One region of the Lacticaseibacillus sp. 22 genome, then DNA from elsewhere that is predicted to be linked to it. Evidence: riboswitches for the same ligand, from Rfam matches in the RefSeq annotation. Region 1 holds a riboswitch; the other holds the start of a gene.

Region 1 (4,164 bases):
ATAACTGGTTGCATCTTTGATGTTTCCAAAATTCGACTCAAATTTTTTCTGCAATGCTACACTATCTAGTTTGCCATCTTTAATACCAATAGGGCCGTTCCCAGCCGTGAAATCTACTGACCAAGTGGCGATTACGCCTGGGATCGGCATTGGAAACGTGTATTCTTTGCTTGCTGAGAAATTTACCAAATCGTCAATCAAGCCATTCATCAAGTCATTAGCAACAACTACTTTTGCTGATTCTGGTAAAGTACCAGGTGTGAATGTCTTCGTGCCTGGGTCACTAATTTTGACGTCCGTTGCAACCTGATCAATTGGAATGTCACCAATGCTGTACTCAATAAATTGATCGAAGCTCCAGTTCAACGGCATTGCATAACCTAAATTACCTGAATAACCCGTTGACATATCGGATACGAAACAGCGCACCGCGTATCCCGCTTTTAAGACATGTGCACAAACATTTCGCGTGCCATAGATTCCAGCACGAAAGCCTGATTTAGCAAGCCCTGAATTGACACCCCGCATATAAGCGACCACAGTTGCCTCAATATCGCCTTCCAGAATGTCAACATCACAAGCAAAGTAGATAATAGTGCTATTAGGAAAGCCAAGAACTCGTGCAGTTGAAGCAGCCGTCATTGCATCAAGCACACCTTGAGTTTCGGTGAAATATTTAATGTCGGCGCCGCCATCTTGATAGATTGGAAAAATGCTCATGCCGCCATCGGTAATTGATTTAATCTCAGACGCAGTCAAATTCTTAGGAGTAAAAGCATTCCCTACTGACCCCGTTAGATATCGCCCGACAATGCTGAAACCATATTTACGTAACAATGCAACATCAGAACTCGTCAGTTGCTTAGATGTGTCACAAGCGATTGAATCGCGTGTTGTATCACCATTGCTAGTTAATAGCCCCTTAATAACCCGATTACCAGCGATTCTCCCTGTGGTTGGTTCCAGGTTCATCATTGTGCTAAAGGCAGCCACTGCATCGCCAACTGCACTGGTGAATTGGCCATTAGTCGGAATGTCTGTGAAACCATTTACTAACAGACCGTATTGTAGGATGCGAACGGCGTCAGTATCTGTTGATCCCTCAGATAAAACAGGGCAATTGTCAATTGTCTTCTGCCCATAGATACCATTTGCAACATCAGCAGCCATCCCTTCAGCTCTTTGCAATGCATAAATCAAAGCTGTGTTAGTGTCACGTTGATAGATGCCATCGCAAGGTAGAATGCCAATGATATTACTGAACCGTCCATTAAGATATTGCTGCATTGACCGAACCTTCTCCGATCCCCCAGTAACCAAGGTAAATGCAGCCATATCGAACAACGCCGCCAAAAGATTAACTGTAACTACACCATTTGCGGTAATACCCGCGTAGTGTTTTGAAAGCTTGCTCTGTTGCATCAGAAAAGTCCTGATTAAAGTCGCTACCAGGATTGATGCCTTTACACCAGAAGGCGCCTTGAATGAGCTGGGCGATATTGCCCTTATAACCGGGCTTCAAACTGCCTACCACCGAAGCTAATGCTGTCTTGGTTGCATCGCCAAATCCTTCACCAATAGCGCTAATACCAATTTCATGTTGTAAACCCATCCGCAAACTATAAATAGTGGGCCATCCAGTTTGTCCGTTCTCGGGCGCTGTCGTGAAGCCAGAAACACCGCTATATGTCTTATTAAGCCATTTTTGAACGGCCAGTACCGCTTCATCTGCCATTTTAAAAATCTCTTTTACAAATTTTAAGGTGACACGTCTGTCATCGAATTAAACCGAACACATGTTCGATTTAATTCTACTGCGGAGACTTCTTTTTGTCCAAACTTTTCTTAAATAAACTTCTGATCGCACAAAAACCAAGTTAGCGATTACGATTACTCCACAAAAATTGACATTCCGCCCCCGTTCCGCTACACTCGTTTTTGACATTTAAATACACCACCAAGAAATAGAGGTTGCGGTGGGCAACGAAAACTGGGGAGTGCCGAGTCATGTTGAACCAGTCGTAAGTGCCGCCGCCGAAATGTTGGATCGTATTCGGACGATTCGCATTGGGCCATGGGCGCATAACCCATGGACTGTCGAAGCTGGTTGCTTCGGGGCGCTATGATTCTGGTTCATGACTAAAATCGATGGAATCGACCTTTATTGCGGTATCAATAAAGGTCGATTTTTTGGTTCCAGCTCTATTTCCCACTACAAGAAGGGAGAAATGTCACTTATGAGAAAACATTGGGTTGCGCGTTTAGGCGTGCTAGGGTTCGCATTGAGCCTCCTGCTTGGCAGTTTTGCCGCAACACCTGTCAGTGCTGCCAGCGATGACAACACGTTTAAAGTCGGAATGGAGGCCGGCTATGCACCGTTCAACTGGACGCAAACAACGAGTGCCAACAATGCGGTTAAGATTCAAGGCAGCCAAGAATACGCAAACGGGTACGATGTTCAAATTGCCCGCAAAGTTGCCAAGGCGTTGCACAAGAAGGTTGTGGTGGTCAAAACATCATGGGATGGTCTGCCGCCTGCATTAACTTCTGGCAAAATCGATGCCATTATTGCCGGCATGTCGCCAACGCCAGATCGTCGCAAAACCATCGATTTCAGTAATCCGTACTATATTTCCAACCTGACGATGGTCGTTCGCAAAGATAGTAAATATGCCAAAGCCAAAAGTATTGCCGATTTCAAAGGCGCCAAGATTACTGCCCAACTGAGCACCTATCACTATCAGGCGATTAATCAAATCAAAGGCGTTGTCAAAGAACCGGCGATGAACGATTTTCCAGCCATGCGTGTGGCCTTGGAATCCGGCACGATTGATGGCTATGTTTCCGAAGTGCCAGAAGGGATTACGGCCGAACGTGCTAATCCGAATCTGATGTATATCCACTTTGCCAAGGGTCAGGGATTTAAAACCGATGCCAGTGATACTAACTTAGCGATCGGCCTGCGGAAAAATGATCCTAATAAGGCCAAGATTAATGAGTTGCTTGCTACGATCTCTACAAAAGAACGGGCACGGTTGATGAACGAAGCCGTTGATAATCAGCCGTCAACCGAAAAAAGCGGTAACTGGTTCATGGCGATTATGAAACAGTATGGTCCCATGCTATTGCGCGGCACCGGCATGACGCTGCTGATTTCTTTGGTCGGGACACTTGTTGGCTTTATCATCGGTTTGCTGGTCGGTATTATTCGAACCACGCCAAAGCCAAAGAAATTGGGTCAGCGTGGGTTACGGGCCGTGATCAACTGGCTGCTGTCCGTTTATATTGAAGTCTTCCGTGGTACGCCAATGATCGTTCAGGCAGCGGTTTTGTACTATGGTGCGGCTCAAGCCTGGCATCTGAACATGGATCGGACAACCGCGGCGTTATTGATTGTTTCGATTAACACGGGTGCGTATATTTCCGAAATTATCCGTGGCGGTATTATTTCCGTTGATGAAGGTCAGTTTGAAGCAGCCAATGCGCTTGGCATGACGCATCTGCAAACCATGATGAAAGTCATTCTACCGCAAGCGGTACGCAACTCTCTGCCCGCGGTCACCAACGAATTTATCGTTAACATTAAGGATACTTCAGTGTTATCCGTCATCTCGGTTTCCGAACTGTTCTTCAGCGGCGAAACGATTGCCGGACAAAGCTTCCAGTTCTTCCACACGTATCTGATTGTGAGTGGCATCTACCTCATCATGACCTTCACCATCAGCCGATTATTCCGTCTCATCGAAAAGCATCTCGATGGTCCAAAAGATTACAATGTGATGAACAATCAAATGCAGGTCGAAACACCCAAGATCAGCACGGCAAAGGAGGACTAACTGATGGCAAACGAACCTTTAATCCAAGTCAAGAACCTTAAAAAGGCTTTTGGTAACCATGAAGTTCTAACCGATATCAATCTCGATGTTCAAGCAGGCGAAGTCGTTTCCATTATTGGTCGTAGCGGGTCAGGTAAATCAACGCTGCTGCGGAACATTAATCTTTTGGAAACTCCTACTGGCGGCGACATTCTTTTTCATGGCAAGAGCATTCTAGGCGATGATGTCAAGCTGAGTACCTATCGTGCCAAGGTTGGGATGGTGTTTCAGAGTTTCAACCTGTTCAACAACATGACCGTCTTGCAAAATGTCATGGTGCCGCAACAAA
Region 2 (4,164 bases), on a different contig from region 1:
ATATGCATGTCGTGACCACATGCATGCGCAATCCCCTGATGATGCGAGGCAAACGGCAAACCGGTTGCTTCGGTGACCGGTAACGCATCCATATCGGCGCGATAACCGATTGTGCGTTGCGGATCGGAGCCAGTGACTTTGACTAGAATGGCGGTTGGTAACTTCGGTAAGGTACGAATGGTAAGAAAAGTCTGCGGAAAACTTTGGATGGTTTTGAGCAGGAAGGCATGGGTTTCTTTTTCCTGCAGCGCTAATTCCGGGATTTGGTGGAGCTGGCGGCGAATAGCAATGAGTTCGGCTTCCTTCATTAAATGTCACAACTTTCTGAGTTCATCAAGCAGCACCGTCTTAGCTTCGGTTTGATCGTTGACTTTTTTAATCACCTTGGCTGGGACACCGGCGACGACTGTATGGGCAGGAACATCATTAATGACAACAGCGCCCGCAGCAATGACAGCCCCTTCGCCCACGGTCACGCCTTCAAGCACAACGGCATTGGCACCGGTCATCACGTGATCACCGATTGTCACCGGCTTAGCTGACGGCGGTTCCACCACGCCGGCAAGCACTGTGCCCGCGCCGATATGGCAATGTTTGCCGACAATGGCGCGGCCGCCAAGCACGGCCCCCATGTCAATCATGGTTCCGGCACCAATTTCCGCGCCGATGTTAATAATCGCGCCCATCATGATCACCGCGTTGTCACCAATCAGCACCTGATCGCGAATGATCGCACCAGGCTCGATACGGGCATTGGTTGTTTTGATGTCCAATAATGGCACCCCGGTGTTACGACCGGCAGCCTCGACATAGTAATCATCCAGTTTAGCGGTTTTTAAAACGGGCTGAATCTCTGCCCAGTCACCGATGACAGTGCCGGTGTGTTTGCCAATAAATGCATGGACACTTTTAGGAAAATGCAAGTCGGCTAATTTGCCTTTGAGATACACTTTGACCGGCGTGGTTTTCTTGCTGTTTGCGATGGTTGAAATGATTTTTTCGGTATTGAGTTGTGCCATGATGGCCTCCTATTTTTTTGCGGCAGTAGTGGCGGTTGATGTCGGCGCTGGTTGACTTGGAGCGGTGTAGTGCTGATCGTGTTGAATCAAATCGGCGTAAGTTTCACGCGTGACCACCAACTGTGCCTGGCCATCTTCGACAAAAACAACGGCTGGACGCGGGTTGCGATTGTAGTTGGACGCCATCGAGTAGCCATATGCGCCAGTGTCGAAAACGGCAACCACATCGCCTGGCTGTGTGGCTGGCAGCGGGGCATCGTCAATCAAAATGTCGCCGGATTCACAATACTTTCCGACTAAATGGACATGTTCTGTGGGCTGGGCAGTCGGGTGATCCGCAACCACAGCGGTGTATTGAGCCTGATAAAGGGCAGGGCGGATATTGTCGCCCATGCCGCCATCAACCGCAACATAAGGCCGCAAGCCCGGGACATCTTTGCGACTGCCGACCGTATACAGACTGTAGCCGGCAGGACCGACAATCGAACGGCCCGGCTCAATCCAAACGGCAGGCAATGGCCAGTTGAAACCGTGGCTTTGGGTTTTCAGGGTGGTCACAATCGCCTGCACAAAAGCTTCTGGTGGTAGTGGATCATCCTGCTTGGTATACGCAATCCCAAAACCGCCGCCGACATTGAGGACTTTAGGGGTGAAGCTGAATTGCTGGTGCCAATGATCAAGGACTGCCAGCAGCTTTTGGGTGACGGCTTCAAACCCGGCGACTTCAAAAATCTGGGAGCCAATGTGGGCGTGAATACCCAGCAAATTAAGATGATCATCCGCCAGAATACGCTTGGCTGCTTCATCGGCTTGCCCGCTTTCAAGATCAAAGCCAAATTTACTATCGGTTTGGCCGGTTTGGTCATAAGCGTGTGTATGAGCACTAATCCCCGGTGCCACCCGGATCAAGACGTTTTGCTTGCCCACGGCCGCCTTTAGCAACTCGTCAAGCAGGTCCAATTCATGAAAATTATCAACGATGATCGTGCCAACCCCGGCGTCTAAAGCTTGTTCCAGTTCGGCTTTGCTTTTGTTATTACCGTGGAAGCTGACCTTTTCCATGGGGAAGTCCGCTGCTTGAGCCGTGTATAACTCGCCACCGGAAACAACATCGACATGAATGGCTTCGGCTTTGGCGACCTCATACATCGCGATGGTAGCAAACGCCTTGGAAGCGTAACTAACGGCGTATGCGACTCCCGCCGTTTCAAAAACCTGCTTGAACGCCCGAATCTGATGGCGAATGGCGCCAACGTCATAAACATAAAGCGGCGTTTGAAAAGTGTGGGCAAGTTGACTGGCAGCAATCCCGCCAATCGTTAATTGACCTTCGTGATTTGTGGCAAAATTCATTCAGTTCATCCTCCCGAGTGATGGCAGGGCAACGGCAAACGAAAAGGGACCCTTTTGTTTGGCCGCGCGTCAAACAAAAAGATCCCAACTTGCAATCTACTTGAATGATAGCGCCCCGCTTAGATACCTAAGCGACAGTACAGGATTTATTCAATCCTGGCCCAACAGGCTCACCGATCCCGGATCACCCATTTCGGCAACCGCCCCTTTCACCGAATGTCACCACGAAGGATCTCGCTCGATTCGGTTAGTCATGTTGGCTGCAACCTCTATCTGTTTAACACCACATTATAATAAAAAACGGTACGCGTCAAATTTTTGTGAGCGCGAGCCGGCGCGGTTAGGGACCGGAGTGTAAGTGGCCTTGGTCGCAATGGCCCGGGTCTGGCCATTGCGACCAAGGTCCTTACATGCAGGTCCCTGCGCCGGGGAGCGCGTTATGGGCGTAAAAGCGGACTTGTGGCCTCAGGCGTAATGGCCCGGGCTTGGTCATTGCGCCCAAGGTCCTTACACGCAGACTCCTGCGCTGGGGAGCGCGTTATGGGAGTAAAAGCGAACTAGTGCCCTTAGACGGTGATGGCCCGCTCTTGGCCATTGCGCTTAAGGTCCTTACACGCAGACTTCTGCGCCGGGGAGCGCGTTATGGTGAGCGAGAGTACCTTGCTCAGAGACCAAATATAAGAGCCTCAAACATGGTGGCTGACGCTTACTTTCTATTTCTTCAGCGCGAACAGTGTGACTGTATGCCAAAGAACCATCTTGACAGCCTGATTCCCAACAACCCACTTTCAATCCGTCACCCCAATACCTAGCAAAAAATTAAAAACATTTTTAAGCTCATTATTACTATGCAATGGCGTCAAAAAATGCTGTTTTGGCGGGATGGTGGGGGCTTGTGTTTCTCTGGGAGTCTGTTAAAGTACAGAATAAAATGACAGAGTTCTCATTTGCATTGCCGTCTGTTGATGCCAGATGAAAATCACTTACGCAATCGCTGTCGGTTGGTGATTGGCAAGGTTGTTGGCGTCAAGGATACACTGGAAAATGGGGTTAGGGAGGCAGTTTATCGTGCGTGTCGTAAAATTTGGCGGTTCGTCATTAGCAGATGGAGCGCAGTTTGCCAAGGTTGTGGCGATTATGAAGGCGAATCCTGCCCGGCAGGTTATCGTAACCAGTGCGCCTGGTAAACGGCATCCCGGCGATGTCAAGGTGACAGACCTGCTAATCAAGTACGCCCAAGCGGTGTTGCAGCAGGGTGAAACGGCTGCAATCGTTGCTGAAATTGTGGCTCGGTATCAGGCCATTGCCACGGCGTTCAACCTTGACGCGCAAGTTGTGGAAAAAATCGAAAACGAACTATACCAGTTACCGAATACCAGCTTTAAAAATGCCGACTACCTAATGGCTGGCTTCAAGGCACGAGGCGAAAAATTAAATGCTTTTCTCATGACGGCGGTGTTGAATCACGAAGGTATCGAAGCCACGTATGGTGAACCGAAAACATTAGGAATTGTTGTAACGGATCATCCCAATGACGCTGAGGTTTCACGTGAAACTTACGATCGTTTGGCGGCATTTCGGCGGCCGCTTGGTGTGCTGGTAGTACCGGGATTTTATGGCTATACCAGTCACGGCGATATTGCTACTTTTTCACGTGGCGGCTCGGATATTACCGGTGCGATTTTAGCAAACGGGTTTCATGCCGACCTGTATGAAAATTTCACTGATGTTGATGGCGTTGCGGCTGCTGATCCACGGGTGGTGGCAAATCCGCAGATGATTCAAGAAATGA

The links. A riboswitch is a leader RNA that binds a small molecule or an ion and turns the genes downstream of it on or off. The one in region 1 is predicted to bind lysine.
Region 2: linked by a shared signal. The riboswitch ahead of lysA (diaminopimelate decarboxylase) and the one ahead of ACWP87_RS04495 (ABC transporter permease subunit) in region 1 are both predicted to bind lysine.

What each region holds. Positions count from the first base shown of each region.
Region 1 is NZ_JBVAYD010000006.1:20,200-24,363, reverse strand. Features, by position in the region: gene ACWP87_RS04505 (glycoside hydrolase domain-containing protein) at 1-1,335, opposite strand, end outside; gene ACWP87_RS04500 (hypothetical protein) at 1,358-1,735, opposite strand; lysine riboswitch at 1,958-2,131, shown strand; gene ACWP87_RS04495 (ABC transporter permease subunit) at 2,229-3,836, shown strand; gene ACWP87_RS04490 (amino acid ABC transporter ATP-binding protein) at 3,840-4,164, shown strand, end outside.
Region 2 is NZ_JBVAYD010000005.1:90,771-94,934, forward strand. Features, by position in the region: gene ACWP87_RS04240 (N-acetyldiaminopimelate deacetylase) at 1-308, opposite strand, end outside; gene dapD (2,3,4,5-tetrahydropyridine-2,6-dicarboxylate N-acetyltransferase) at 315-1,019, opposite strand; gene lysA (diaminopimelate decarboxylase) at 1,029-2,372, opposite strand; lysine riboswitch at 2,473-2,652, opposite strand; gene ACWP87_RS04255 (aspartate kinase) at 3,441-4,164, shown strand, end outside.